One region of the Streptomyces sp. NPDC002888 genome, then DNA from elsewhere that is predicted to be linked to it. Evidence: riboswitches for the same ligand, from Rfam matches in the RefSeq annotation. Region 1 holds a riboswitch; the other holds the start of a gene.
The links. A riboswitch is a leader RNA that binds a small molecule or an ion and turns the genes downstream of it on or off. The one in region 1 is predicted to bind cyclic di-AMP.
Positions count from the first base shown of each region.

Region 1 (7,017 bases):
GGCCGCGGGCACGCCGGGCAAGCGGTCCGCGCTGCCGGGCGCACGCGTGGTGCTCCATCAGCCGGCCCTGACCGAGCCGGTCCAGGGCCAGGCCAGCGACCTCGCCATCCAGGCCGCCGAGTTGAACCGCATCCGCGACCTCCTGGAGGAGATGCTCGTACGGCACACGGGGCGCACACCGGAGCAGGTGACCGCGGACATCGAGCGGGACAAGATCCTCAGCGCGCAGGAGGCCGTGGAGTACGGCCTGGTGGACCGGCTCATCCCCAGCCGCAAGGCCTCGCGCACCGCGCCCGGCGCGAGGTGAGCCACCGATGCTGCCTCCGGAGCTGCCACCGCTGCCCGCCCTCACACGTGCCGAGGGCGAGTTGATCGACCGTTACCTGGACGTTGTAGACCTTCTCGGCCGAATCAACCCGGCGCATCACGGGGACACGTACCGTGGTCTACGCGCAGCACAGGCGCTCGTCGCCAAGGCGACGGCGCTCAGGGACGCACTGGCGCTCATGCACCAGCGGGGTGAGACCGAGCTGCACGCTCCAACGCTGGCGCGTGCGCTGCGTGTCCTTGACGGGGAGCGTCGTACGGCGCGCGTCACGATGCCGCCGCTCTCCGACAGTTGACTCACCGGTGTCCGGTCCGGACGCGCGGCCTCCTCGACGGGACGTCCGGATCCGGATCCAAACCGACCGAATGAAGTACCCCTGTTCGGAGTAGAAGCACGTCCTTTTACGGGACCGCCCGAGTTGCGCAACGCGCGTAGCGTCAGGCGGGGCTGAGAGCCTTTCATGCTGGTCCGAGGCCCCGTCATGACCTGGACACTCACTCGAACATCGCACTGTCCACCCGAACGGGTGAGTGGTGAGTAACGCCACAAACCCCCGATTCCGTTGGGTATTTCGGACACTCGTGAGTGAAGATCCGTGACTGACGACAAGCCCCCGCCACAACGGCGGGGCGATCCGGACGGACGCCGAGTCCTGCCGCCGCCCGGATGACTGGTCGACAGGAGTGCATCGGCAGGAGTGGAGGACCCAAGCAAGACGGGTCGCCGGAACGGTCACGCCATGACCGGGTCGAGCAGCCCTTGGGGTGAAGCCGCGGCAACGCGGCCGGGCCACTTCGCCAGCCCGAATCCGACAGGTCATCCTTCACAGGCGGTTGACGAAGGGTTGCGCATGACTGCGCTCAATCGTGTCCCGTCGCTGATGGCCCGGGCCGGCACGGCCTCGGCCCTGACCATCGCCGCCGTTGGCGGCTCGCTCGTGGTCCCCGGCTTCGCCTCCGACGCCGCGGCCGCCACACCTGCGACGAAGGCGCTCCAGATCGCTGCGTCCAAGAAGGGCTCGCCGTACAAGTACGGGGCCACGGGCCCCAAGAGGTTCGACTGCTCGGGCCTCACGCTGTACGCGTTCAAGAAGGCGGGCAAGAAGCTCCCCCGGACGGCGGCCCAGCAGTACAACAAGACCCGGCACATCTCCGTGAAGAGCCGCAAGGCCGGGGACCTTGTGTTCTTCCACTCGGGTTCCTCCAGCTCCAGCGTCTACCACGTGGGCATCTACGCCGGGAAGGGGAAGATCTGGCACGCCCCGAAGACCGGGGACGTGGTGAAGCTGCAGAAGCTCTGGACGAAGAGCGTCTGGTACGGCCGGGTCAAGTGACCCTCCCGGGGGCGGTGCCGGCGTCCTGACACGCCGGCAGCGGTCCTCGGCCCGGTCCGACGGCTCCCAGGGCTCCACGAGGCGCCCTGGGCCGTCGGCGCGACGTGCGGCACGCCGCACTCAGGTGTAGAAGTGGATGCAGACGAACCGGACGCCCTCGTAGGCCCTGGGTCACTGCTCCTGCTGCCCCACCGTTGTCACCGGCTCGGCCGGCACGGTCCAGGGCAGTTCGATGGAGACCGTCTTGCCGCCCTCCCGGGTCGGCCGGACTCTCAGCTTGCCGCCGCACTCCGCGGTCAGCCAGCGGATGATCACCATGCCGCGGCCGTTGTCCTGCTGCACGGCGGCGGGCAGCCGTTTGGGGAACCGGGGATGGCTGTCGGTGACACCGATGGACACCCGTTCGTCTCGGTCCAGGCGGAGGTCCACCGTGAAGGTGGGGGACTGCCCGAAGGTGTGCTGTACGGCGTTGGTGGCGAGCTCGGAGACGATGAGCCGGATGGTGTCGGACAGCTCCGAGTCCTCCGGCAGGCCCCACTCCGCGAGGGTGCCGACCACGAAGGTCCGGGCCGCGGAGACCGAGGCGGGATCGCTCGGCAGAGTGACGGATGCTTCCAGAAGGTCTGCCATGGCGAAGTCGTCCCTTTCCCCCGGGACCGCGAGTCCGACACGGAGCGGATGATTCGAGTACGGTCCCGGACTGGTGCTTCGTCGCCAGAGTGCCATTACCGCACCCCTCACGGGTGGCGATCCACCAAGATGTGCATATATCTGTCGCTCGAAGTGGTGAACTCTGCGACGGCAGAACGGATTTGGGTGGCTCGTTGGGAGTAAGGAGTACCCATGCAGCACGGTCCCGCGGTGCGCCGCCGCAAACTGGGTGCGGAACTGCGCGCGCTGCGCGCCGAATCGGGGCTCACCAGTGGGGAGGCGGCCCGTCTCGTGGGCTGGCACCAGTCGAAGGTGAGCCGGATCGAGACGGGCACCAGCGGGGTGAAACCAGCCGATGTGCGGTTACTTCTGGACGTCTACGGTGTGACGGATCCCCAACTGCGGGAGCTGATGCTCGCGTTGGCGGGCTCCGACGGCGCCGGCGGGCACCACTGGTGGCACGCCTACCGTGGGGTGCTGCCGCCCACCTACCGGGACTTCATCAGCCTGGAGTCGCAGGCCGGCGCGATGCGCACGCTGGAGACATCGGTGGTTCCGGGCCTGTTGCAGACGCCCGAGTACGCCCGCGCGGTGACCCGGGCGGCCGTGGAGGGCGTGGCCGACGACCGGCTCGACACGCTGGTGGAGGTGCGGCTGGCCCGGCAGGTCGTGCTGCGGGCGGATCCGCCGCTGGAGCTGAGCGCGGTGCTGGACGAGGCGGTCCTGCGGCGGGAGGTCGGCGGGCCCGGAGTGATGGCACGGCAGCTCGAACGCCTGGTGGAGGCGGCGCGGCTGCCGCAAGTACGGCTCCAGGTCCTGCCGTTCACCGCCGGGGCACACATCGGCGTCACCGGGCCTTTCGTTATTTTCTCATTTCCGAGCACTTCTGACCTGGATGTGGTTGTTCTCGACAACTTGACGAGTAGCCTCTACCTCGAACGGAAAGAAGACCTCCGGGCCTACAGCGAGGCCTTCAACACCCTTCAGATCCACGCCCTTTCGCCCGAGGACTCGTTGGATTACATCGCCGGGATAGGTGACGGCGCGTAAGGAGGCACTATGTCTGCACTGCCTCGGAACGTTCCTTCCAGCATCGATCTGCACGACGTGCGCTGGCTGCGCAGCAGCTACAGCACGGGAGCCAACAACTGCGTCGAGACGGCCCGGCCGGCCACAGGGCCATGGTCCGGGCAGCTCGCCGTACGCGACTCGAAGAACCCGGTCGGCCCCGCTCTGCTCTTCTCCCCCGAGAGCTGGTCGGGTTTCACGGCCGCGTTCCGCTGATCCCTTCCATCCGTCAACAGGGGCGACCCACGGCCGTGTCACGCCGACTCATGGTCTTGTCTCGCCGATCACTCGTACAGCGCGTTCGATCTGCGCCCCGGAGAAGTCCGCGCGGGCGGTCAGCCTGAGCCGTGAGATGCCGTCGGGAACGGAGGGAGGACGGAAGCAGCCCACGGCGAGGCCGGCCGCCCGACAGTCGGCCGCCCACTGCACGGCCCCCTCCGGGGACGGCGCGCGCACGGAGACCACCGCGGCGTCCGGACGTACCGCTTCCAGACCCGCGGCGGTCAGACGTGCGTGCAGCTCGGCCGCCACCGCGCGGGCCCGTGCCGCACGCTCCGGTTCGCGGCGCAGCAGCCGCAGGGCCGCGAGGGCGGCACCTACGGCCGCGGGGGCCAGACCCGTGTCGAAGATGAAGGTGCGTGCCGCGTTGACCAGGTGGTCGATCACCCGGGCGGGGCCGAGCACCGCTCCGCCCTGACTGCCGAGCGACTTGGACAGCGTGACCGTGACGACGACGTCGGCGGCGCCCGCGAGTCCGGCCGCGTACGGCGTGCCGCGGCCGCCGTCGCCCAGGACGCCCAGGCCGTGGGCGTCGTCGACGACCAGCCCCGCGCCGTGCTCCCGGCACGCCTCGGCGAGCGCGGTGAGCGGGGCCGCGTCGCCGTCGACCGAGAAGACCGCGTCGGAGACGGCGACGGCCGGGCCCTCGTGCGTCCGGAGCGCCTTGCGCACGGCGTCCGGCTCGGCGTGCGCGACGACCTGCGTCGTGCCCCGGGCCAGCCGGCAGCCGTCGATCAGCGAGGCGTGGTTGCCCGCGTCGGAGACGATCAGGGAGCCGTGCGGGGCCAGCGCGGTGACCGCGGCGAGGTTGGCCGCGTACCCCGAGGAGAAGACGAGGGCCGCCTCGAAGCCGCAGAAGTCGGCCAGCTCGCGCTCGAGCTCCGTGTGCAGCTCCGTGGTGCCCGTGACGAGCCGGGAGCCGGTCGAGCCGCCGCCCCAGGTCCGCGCCGCCCGCGCCGCGCCCTCGGTGACCTCCCGGTGGTGCGCCAGACCCAGGTAGTCGTTGCTCGCGAGATCCAGCAGCGGAGAGTCGGCGGGACGCGGGCGCAGGGTCCGCACGAGTCCGGCCCGGCGGCGCAGTTCCGCCTGCTCGTCGATCCAGCCGAACACCATGGGCCCTCCGGGGGATTTGTAGGCAGTGGACAGACACTAGCCGCAGGACCCGCCACCCATGGTGTGGCAATACCCACACGTCGAATGGCCTCTGTTGTACGAACTCTCCTTGGCCCGGAACGGGTCGGTAAGACAGGATCGGCTCTCATGGACCTGCTGAACACGCTGGTGGACAAGGGGCTTCGGCGCGAGCTGCCGACCCGCGAGGAGGCGCTGGCCGTTCTGGCCACGTCCGACGACGACCTGCTCGACGTGGTGGCCGCGGCCGGAAAGGTGCGCCGCCACTGGTTCGGGCGACGGGTGAAACTCAACTATCTCGTCAACCTGAAGTCTGGGCTGTGCCCCGAGGACTGCTCCTACTGCTCCCAGCGGCTCGGCTCCGAGGCCGGGATCCTGAAGTACACCTGGCTCAAGCCCGACCAGGCCTCCGAGGCCGCGGCGGCCGGGTTGGCGGGTGGCGCCAAACGGGTCTGCCTGGTGGCGAGCGGGCGCGGTCCGACCGACCGTGACGTGGACCGGGTCTCCGACACCATCAAGACGATCAAGGAGCAGAACGCGGGCGTCGAGGTGTGCGCCTGTCTCGGTCTGCTCTCCGACGGCCAGGCGGAGCGGCTGCGCGAGGCGGGCGCGGACGCGTACAACCACAACCTCAACACCTCCGAGGGGACGTACGCGGACATCACGACCACGCACACGTACGCCGACCGGGTGGACACGGTACAGAGGGCGCACGCGGCGGGCCTTTCGGCGTGCTCGGGGCTGATCGCCGGAATGGGCGAGTCGGACGAGGACCTGGTGGACGTGGTCTACTCGCTGCGCGAGCTGGACCCCGACTCCGTTCCGGTGAACTTCCTGATCCCGTTCGAGGGCACCCCGCTGGCCAAGGAGTGGAACCTCACCCCGCAGCGCTGTCTGCGGATCCTGGCCATGGTCCGCTTCGTCTGCCCGGACGTGGAGGTGCGCATCGCGGGCGGCCGCGAGGTCCATCTGCGCACGGTGCAGCCCCTCGCGCTGCACCTGGCCAACTCGATCTTCCTCGGCGACTACCTCACCAGCGAGGGCCAGGCCGGCAAGGCCGACCTGGAGATGATCGCGGACGCCGGGTTCGAGGTGGAGGGCGCGGGCGAGGTGACGCTGCCGGAGCACCGGGTCGCGGGCGGCGGGGGCTGCGGTTCGCACGAGAGCGGTGGCGGCTGCGGGTCGCACGAGGGCGCGGGCTGCGGCTCTCACGCGGGTGGCGGTGTGTGCGGTTCCGCGCCCGCTGACACGCCTTCGGCCAACGAGGCCCGTACGGACCTGGTCGCCGTGCGCCGCCGTGGTGCCGGTACCGACCTCGCGCCCAATGCCTGAGCTGGGCGTATCCGAGCTGCTGGAGCTCGACAGGCGGCATGTGTGGCATCCGTACGGTCCGATGCCCGGCCGGGTGGACCCGCTCGTCGTGGAGTCGGCGAGCGGGGTCCGGCTGAGGCTCGCGGACGGTTCGGGCGAGCTGGTCGACGGCATGTCGTCCTGGTGGTCGGCGATCCACGGCTACAACCACCCGGTGCTGAACGAGGCCGTGCGCGGGCAGGTCGGTCGGATGAGCCACGTGATGTTCGGCGGGCTCACCCACGAGCCGGCCGTACGGCTGGCGAAGCGACTTGTCGACATCTCACCCGACGGTCTTGAGCACGTGTTCCTCGCGGACTCCGGGTCGGTGTCCGTCGAGGTCGCGGTCAAGATGTGCCTGCAGTACTGGCGTTCGCTCGGCCGCCCGGCCAAGCAGCGGCTGCTGACCTGGCGCGGCGGCTACCACGGGGACACCTGGCAGCCGATGTCGGTGTGCGACCCCGAAGGCGGGATGCACGAGCTGTGGACCGGCGTGCTGCCCCGGCAGGTGTTCGTCGGCCCGCCGCCCGTCGCGTACGAGGAGTCGTACGCGGAGGAGTTGCGCGCGACGATCGCGCGGCACGCCGACGAGCTGGCCGCGGTGATCGTCGAGCCGGTGGTGCAGGGTGCCGGCGGGATGCGGTTCCACTCCCCCGCGTATCTGCGGGTGCTGCGGGAGGCGTGCGACGCGCACGACGTGCTGCTGGTGTTCGACGAGATCGCGACCGGGTTCGGGCGCACGGGCGCGCTGTTCGCGGCGGAGCACGCGGCGGTGACGCCGGACGTGATGTGTGTCGGCAAGGCCTTGACCGGCGGCTATCTGACGATGGCGGCGACACTGTGCACGGCACGGGTGGCCGACGGGATCTCGCGCGGC
Region 1 covers NZ_JBIAPU010000015.1:20,288-27,304, forward strand. The annotation lists gene ACFYWX_RS23965 (ATP-dependent Clp protease proteolytic subunit) at 1-307, shown strand, start outside; gene ACFYWX_RS23970 (hypothetical protein) at 315-623, shown strand; cyclic di-AMP (ydaO/yuaA leader) riboswitch at 962-1,175, shown strand; gene ACFYWX_RS23975 (C40 family peptidase) at 1,179-1,661, shown strand; gene ACFYWX_RS23980 (ATP-binding protein) at 1,833-2,291, opposite strand; gene ACFYWX_RS23985 (helix-turn-helix domain-containing protein) at 2,505-3,362, shown strand; gene ACFYWX_RS23990 (DUF397 domain-containing protein) at 3,372-3,596, shown strand; gene ACFYWX_RS23995 (8-amino-7-oxononanoate synthase) at 3,645-4,772, opposite strand; gene bioB (biotin synthase BioB) at 4,920-6,122, shown strand; gene ACFYWX_RS24005 (adenosylmethionine--8-amino-7-oxononanoate transaminase) at 6,115-7,017, shown strand, end outside.

Region 2 (7,017 bases), on a different contig from region 1:
CGCGCAGCCGGTCGGCGGACACTCCCCAGTGCTCGAGGTGGGCGCCGACGCCGAGCGGCACGGCGAACAGGGTGTCCGTGCCGGCCAGCGCCTTGATCGTGGGCAGGTCCAGATGGTCGTAGTGGTCGTGCGAGATGACGACGACGTCGACCGGGCCGAGCGCGGCCAGCGGCAGGGGCGCCGGGTGCAGCCGCTTGGGTCCGGCGAACGGGAAGGGCGAGCAGCGCTCGCCCCAGACCGGGTCGAAGAGCACCCGGTGTCCGTCGATCTCCGCGAGCACGCTGGAGTGGCCCATCCAGGTCAGCCGCAGGCCGGTGGCGGGCGGCTTGGCGATGTCGGCGAGCGTGGTGGCGTGCACCGGGATCGTGCCGGAGGGGGCGCGGCGGGGGCGGTCCTCCTTGTCGAAATAACGCTTCGCGAAGTCGAGGGCCGAGCCGGAGGGCCGGATCCGGGAGGGACCGCCGGGATTCTGGAAGACCCCGTCCTTGAAGTGGCGTGATCTGCGGATGCGCGCCATGCGCTCACCGCTCGGGTCCGCACCGAAGGCCGCGGGCTGCAGCGCGCGGAGCCCGGAGCTCGGGGAACGGAAACCGGTCACGGGACCTCCAGATGGAGTCGGGGGATCCCATTATGGTCGGCCCCACCGACAACCGGAGGCCGGGCGGGTCACGACCGACCCTCCTGTCCCGCCGCCGAGGACCCCTCCGGTCCGTTGACACGGCATCCGCAGGCTCTCGATACTGAATTACCGTTCAGTATTTGGGCCGAGGAGTCCGCATGCCCGCGTCGCCCCTGTTGTCCCTCACCTGGGTCGACCACGTCACCGGTCGCCCGGGCCATCTCGTCGTCGACCGGCTGGTGCGCGGCGTCGCGAGCGGTGGTCTGCGGATGCGGGAGGGCTGCACGCTGGACGAGGTCGCCGGGCTCGCGCGCGGCATGACCATGAAGGAGGCGCTGCACTACGACCCCGAGAGCCGTTACGTCCCCCTGGGCGGCGCCAAGGGCGGCATCGACTGCGATCCGCGGGACCCGGAGGCGTACGGGCTGCTCGTGCGCTACCTGCGCGCCATGCGGCCGTACATAGAGCGCTTCTGGACCACCGGGGAGGACCTCGGTCTCACCCAGGACCTGGTCGACCGGGCCGCCGCCGAGGCGGGGCTGGTGTCGTCGATCCAGGCCGTGTATCCGCTGCTCGACGACGAGGCCGCGGCCCGGCGGCGGCTCGCGGACGCGTTCACCGTGGAGGTGGACGGCATCGGCCTGGACGAGCTGGTCGGCGGCTGTGGGGTCGCCGAGTCGGCGCTCGCGGCCCTGGACCGGGCCGGTGTGCCGTACGCGGGGGCGCGGGTCGCCGTGCAGGGGCTGGGCACGATGGGCGGGGCCACGGCGCGGTTCCTCGCGCGCGCGGGACTGACGGTGGTGGCCGTCGCCGACGTCAAGGGCACGGTCGCCAACCCGGCCGGACTCGACGTCGAGGCGCTGCTGGCGGCGCGGGACGCCCACGGCACGGTCGACCGGGGTGTGCTGCGCCCCGGCGACCGCGAACTGCCGGGCGACGCCTGGCTGTCCGCCGACGCCGAGGTCCTGGTACCGGCGGCGGTCTCGTACGCGATCGACGCCGTGAACCAGGAGGGGATCACCGCACGTTGGGTGGTCGAGGCGGCCAACATGCCCGTCCTGCCCGACGCGGAGGCGCTGCTGACCGCGCGCGGGGTGACCGTGCTGCCGGACGTCGTGGTCAACTCCGGGACGAACGCCTGGTGGTGGTGGACGCTCTTCGGCGACATCGGCCCGGACGCGGACGAGGCGTTCGCGTACACGCGCCGCTCCATGCGGGCCCTGGTCGATCTGATGCTGGCCCGCGCGCAGGCCGACGGGACGACCCCACGCGCCGCCGCCCACACCATCGCCGAGGACCGGCTGCCGCTGATCGCCGAGCGGTTCGGCTGGTACCGCTGAGGACGGCCGAGCGGTTCGGCCGGGACTGGCGAGGGCACACGAGCGGTTCGGCTGGTACCGCTGAGGACGGCCGAGCGGTTCGGCCGGGACTGACGGGGGCGCACGAGCGGTTCGGGCGGGACCGCCGAGGAGGGTCGAGCGGTTGGGCCGGAGCCGAAAAGGAGAGGCCTTCCGGTTCTCGGGCACGGACCGGAAGGGGGCGAGCGGTTCGTGGGCACCGACCGGGGCGGACGAGCGGTTCGGCCGGGGCCGCCGAGGACGGCCGAGCGGTTCGGCCGGGCCGAAAGGGGAGGTCGGGCGGTTCGTGGGCGCCGACGGGGTGGACGAGCGGTTCGGGCGGGACCGCTGGGGGCGCCCACTGCGGAGGCCGGGCTAGGGTGACCGCGTGGCAAGAGTGCGGTTGAGTGTGGCGGAGCGGCGCGAGGAGTTGTTGCGGGCCGCCGTCGAGCAGATCGAGGCGCGGGGCGTGGCGGCGGTGAGGATCGCCGATGTGGCCTCGGCGCTCGGTGTGAGCAACGCGCTGGTGCTCTACCACTTCTCGACGAAGGAGAAGCTGGTCGCCGCCGCCTTCACCCGCGCCGCCGAGGACGACCTCGCGCATCTGCGCAAGCTCCTCGGCCGCCGCACGACGGCACTGCGGCGGCTGCGGTCGGCCGTGCGCTGGTATGCCCCGACGGGGCAGGCCAAGGGCTGGCGGCTGTGGATCGAGGGCTGGGCGGTGGCGCTGCGCGAGCCCGCCCTGCGGGAGGTCACCCGGGGCCTCGACCGGCGGTGGAAGGCGGCGATCACCGAGGTCATCACGGAGGGCGTGGCCGGCGGCGAGTTCGCGTGCCCCGACCCCACCGGTGCCGCCCTGCGGCTGACGGCCCTGCTCGACGGGCTCGCCGTGCAGATGACGTCGTACGAGGGTGGGGTGCCCCGGGTGCGCGCACTCGAGTGGGTCGACGACGCGCTGGCCCGGGAACTCGGGGTGGAGCGGGAGGCGTTGACGGCGTCGGATCGGTGAGCGCCGCACCGAGCGCCCGCCAGACCTCCCGATCCACCCTTCACGCCACCGCGGCGATCCGCATCCTGATGTCGTCCGGCGACAGGGTGCCCTTGGCCGTCACGTGGTCGCCCGAGGACTCCCCGCGCAGCCGCCGGCCGATCCACGGCACCAGATACTCGCGCGCCCAGTGCACGTCGTCCCGCCGCACGTCGAGGGTGCCGCGCACCGGGAGCGGAGGCCAGGGCTGCTCCGGGTCGGCGGGGACCTCGAGGCCGAGGGCCTGCCCGGCGCGCAGCGCCACGCGCGTGTGCCCCTCGGGAGACAGGTGCAGCCGGTCGTGGTCCCAGGCCCGGCGGTCCTGGACGGACTTCAGCGACCACAGGTCGAGCACGGGACAGCCGTACCGGTCGGCGACGGCGCGGACGTGCCCGTTGTAGGTGGCGATCTTGCCGCGCAGATGCTTGAGCACGGGGATGCCACGGGTGTCGAAGCCGGTCGTCACCATCACGGTGCCGGCCACGGCGGTCAGCGCCGCGATCGCCTGCTCGAAGCGCTCGGCGACCTCGTCCGGGTCGGTGCCGGGGCGGAGGATGTCGTTGCCGCCCGCACAGAAGGAGACCAGGTCCGGCGCGAGCGCGACGGCCTGCGGGAGTTGGTCCGCCACGATCTGGTCGAGGAGTTTGCCCCGTACCGCGAAGTTGGTGTACTCGAAGTCGCCCTCGGGCCGCCGGTCCGCGAGCAATACCGCGAACCGGTCGGCCCAGCCGACGAACGCCCCGTCGGGGCCGGGGTCGCCTACGCCCTCGGTGAAGCTGTCCCCCACCGCCACGTACGACCCGATCACTGATCTGCTGTCATTCTTCGAATCGTCTGCCACAGCAGTTCATGATTCACCCCCGAATGTGACCTACGCGACCGTAGGCAAGGGTTGACGGGCGGTGAGATAAGCCACTGCTAAAGAGTTTGCCAATCAGGGAATAGGGCGTCAGGCCTGCCGGTGCAGGGACCACACCCGGAATCCGCTGATCCGGAAGTGGCTCCAGGTCGTGCGGAACGCGAAATGCCCGCCGGTGTACGGCTCCGGGTCGGTGTAGTCGAAGACGAGCCGCCCGTTGTTCCACCAGCGCACAGTTGAGCCGTCGGAGACGATGCGGACGTGGTTCGGCTCGTTCGCGACGAGCAGCGGCTCGGTGTAGTCGTAGATCAGCGGGCGCACGTCCGCCTGGCCGACGTAACGGCGCAGCCGGGTGGTGGTGTTGGTGTTGGCGCCGTAGCCGACGTAGTACGTCTTGAGGTAGTCGTACTCGGCGAGCGCGCCGCCGCGCCGGGTGGCGAAGAGGTCGTCCGGGGAGCGGACGTCGACGGCGTTCCAGAAATTGTTGAGGTCCGAGACACGGTCGTTGACGCCGCCGGCGGAGACGGGGGTGGCGGTGTACTCCAGGACGTACGGAGCCTCGAGCGGCTGCCTGAACCAGATCGTCGCACCGGCGGGCACGTCGACCTCCAGGATGCCGCGGGAGGCGGTGACGGTGCCGCCCTTCTCGAGTTCGACGGCCCACCGGTCGAGGCCGTGGCGGAAGTCGTCGTGGGCGATGAGGCGGCGGTGGCGGGGCGTGGCGCTCGCGGTGGTGGCGGGGGCGAGGCCGGCCAGGGCGGCGCCGGCAGCCAGGGCGCCGAACGCTCTGCGCGTGGTCGTCACGGGAAACGGCTCCTTCTCGGGGTGAAGTGCGGGATGGAAAGCGCTTGCCATCTGACGGGGATCACTGTCTCCCGGCTCCGCCCTCGCTGTCGACACTCCTGGAACCCCTGCCACAGAACCGCAACGCGGCGATCATGAGCGAGCGAGTCCGGACACACCGAAGGCCGGACCCGGGGATCGGGGTCCGGCCTTCGGCAGCGTGTCAGGCAGGGGTGTGGTGCGGGGGTGCGGTGCTCCGTCAGCCGACGGTGACGCCGTGCGAGCGGAGGTAGGCGACCGGGTCCACGTCCGAGCCGTAGTCCGGGGTGGTCCGGATCTCGAAGTGCAGGTGCGGTCCGGTCACGTTGCCGGTCGCGCCGGAGAGGCCGACCTGCTGACCCTCGGTCACGGTCTGACCGGCGGAGACGGAGAGCGAGGACAGGTGGCCGTACTGGGCGTAGTAACCGTCGCCCAGCTTGATGACGACCTGGTTGCCGTACGCGCCGCCCCAGCCCGCGGAGACGACCGTGCCCGCGGCCACGGCCTTGAGGGACGTGCCGGTCGGGACGACGAAGTCGACGCCGGTGTGGTAGCCGCTGGACCACATGCTGCCCGCCATGTGGTACGGGGTGCCGATGGTGGCGCCTGCCACGGGGAGGGTGTAACCGCTGCCGGTGGAGGTGTCGTTGGACTGGGTGGCCGTCGTGGTCTTCGCGGCGGAGGACTTCGAGGACGTGGAGGTCTTCGAGGAGGCCGAGGGCTTGGACGCCTTCGACTCCGAGGAGGACGGCTTGCCGGTGCTCGTCGCGGCCTTCTTGCCTATGGAGAGCTTCAGGCCGGGGTGGATGAGCGACGGGTCGGAGCCGATGGCCTCGCGGTTGTCGGCGTAGAGCTTCTTCCAGCCACCGCTGAGGTGCTGGGCCTCGGCGATCTTCGAGAGGTAGTCGCCGGACTTCACGGTGTAGGTCCGCGCGCTCGCGTTGTCCGCGGCGGTCTTCTTCTCGGCGGCCTTCTTCTCCACCACCGGAGCGGACTGAACGGCCTTTTCGGGAGCGGACTGGGAAGGAGCGGCGTGGGCGCCGGTGGCCCCGAGAAGGGGGAGGGCGAGCGCTGCGCCACCGGTTCCGGCGACGGCGATGGAGCGGGTGAAACGTTGGGTCTTCGGGCGGCGGTGCTTACCCTTCGCGGGCATGGCGAATTCCTCTCCGGCGCCTGCGAGGTGAGCTGTCGGGTGCGAGCTGGAGATGCCCGGCCGCGCCGAGGCGCGGCTTAACCCCAAGCCGTTCCGGGAACCGGAACAGGCGGTCTTACCTGTGGGTCCCCCGCTCCTGCCGTGCACGGGTCAGTGGGTGCGGTTCTCCGGCGGCGGCAGGATTGGGCGTCCGTCCGGATTGGTGTGGAACGTAAGCGACCAGGACGCGAAGGGACAAGCAGAGGGTTGCGTGGCAATGCGCTTTTCGTGATCCGCCGCGAGAATCCCCGGTGACACTCCGTGTAATACGAAGGCACCGTTTTTCGTGAAAGCCCTTGAAAACCACCTGAATTACGTGGACATGACGGGCGACGCACGGTCACGGATATGACGCTAATCACGTGACGTCGCTCCAGACCCTTTTCTTTCAGAGCGAATTGGAATTAACCCTGCAATTCGGACAGAACTCTCAGATGCGGCGCAGCCGGAGAACTGCCGCATCCAGGTCACCCCGCAGTCCGGTGCGCAGCCCGTGGTGCAACAGCACGGCACCTCGATGAATTTCGCCCGTTTCGAGGCATTCGTACGAGGCTGTCGGGTCGAGCCCGCGCAGCCGCAGCGCCGGCACCGGCTCGCCGTGATGCTGCGCCTGCAGCCAGGCCAGGACGACGGACTCGTCCCCGCGGACGTACTGCACGGCACTGAGTCCGCCCCGCGGGGGCCGTAGCCGGTAAAGGTCCCCGTGCTGCACCAGCGGACGGATCTTCTTGTAGAGCTCCACCCACTCCCGGGCCTCGGCGAGTTCGTCCTCGGTCCACTGGGCGAGGTCGCCGCCGACTCCGAGGACGCCCGCCATGGCACTGACGAACCGGAAGCGCAGGGAGCTGACCCGGCCGTTGAGCTGAGTGTTGGGGCTGTCGGTGACCCAGGCGGCCATGACCCGCGCGGGGTGGATCTGGCTGAAGCCGTGCTGGATGGCGAGCCGGTCGAGGGGGTCGGTGTTGTCGGAGGTCCACACCTGGTCCGTACGGCTCAGCACGCCGAGGTCGATCCGGCCGCCACCGCCCGAGCAGGACTCGAAGGCGACACCCGGGTGCGCCGCCCGCAGCCGGTCCAGCAGGGCGTAGAGGGCGTTCACGTGGTCGACCCAGAGTCGCTGCGGATACTCCTCGCCCGGCCAGCCGGCGTCGGTGAAGCAGC
Region 2 covers NZ_JBIAPU010000017.1:81,965-88,981, forward strand. The annotation lists gene ACFYWX_RS26655 (MBL fold metallo-hydrolase) at 1-598, opposite strand, end outside; gene ACFYWX_RS26660 (Glu/Leu/Phe/Val dehydrogenase dimerization domain-containing protein) at 778-1,959, shown strand; gene ACFYWX_RS26665 (TetR/AcrR family transcriptional regulator) at 2,345-2,965, shown strand; gene ACFYWX_RS26670 (SGNH/GDSL hydrolase family protein) at 3,006-3,791, opposite strand; gene ACFYWX_RS26675 (DUF6250 domain-containing protein) at 3,933-4,646, opposite strand; gene ACFYWX_RS26680 (peptidoglycan DD-metalloendopeptidase family protein) at 4,885-5,817, opposite strand; cyclic di-AMP (ydaO/yuaA leader) riboswitch at 5,822-5,983, opposite strand; gene ACFYWX_RS26685 (alpha-galactosidase) at 6,287-7,017, opposite strand, start outside.
Region 2: it holds a riboswitch for cyclic di-AMP, as region 1 does, so the genes downstream of both, ACFYWX_RS26680 (peptidoglycan DD-metalloendopeptidase family protein) here and ACFYWX_RS23975 (C40 family peptidase) in region 1, are expected to answer to the same signal.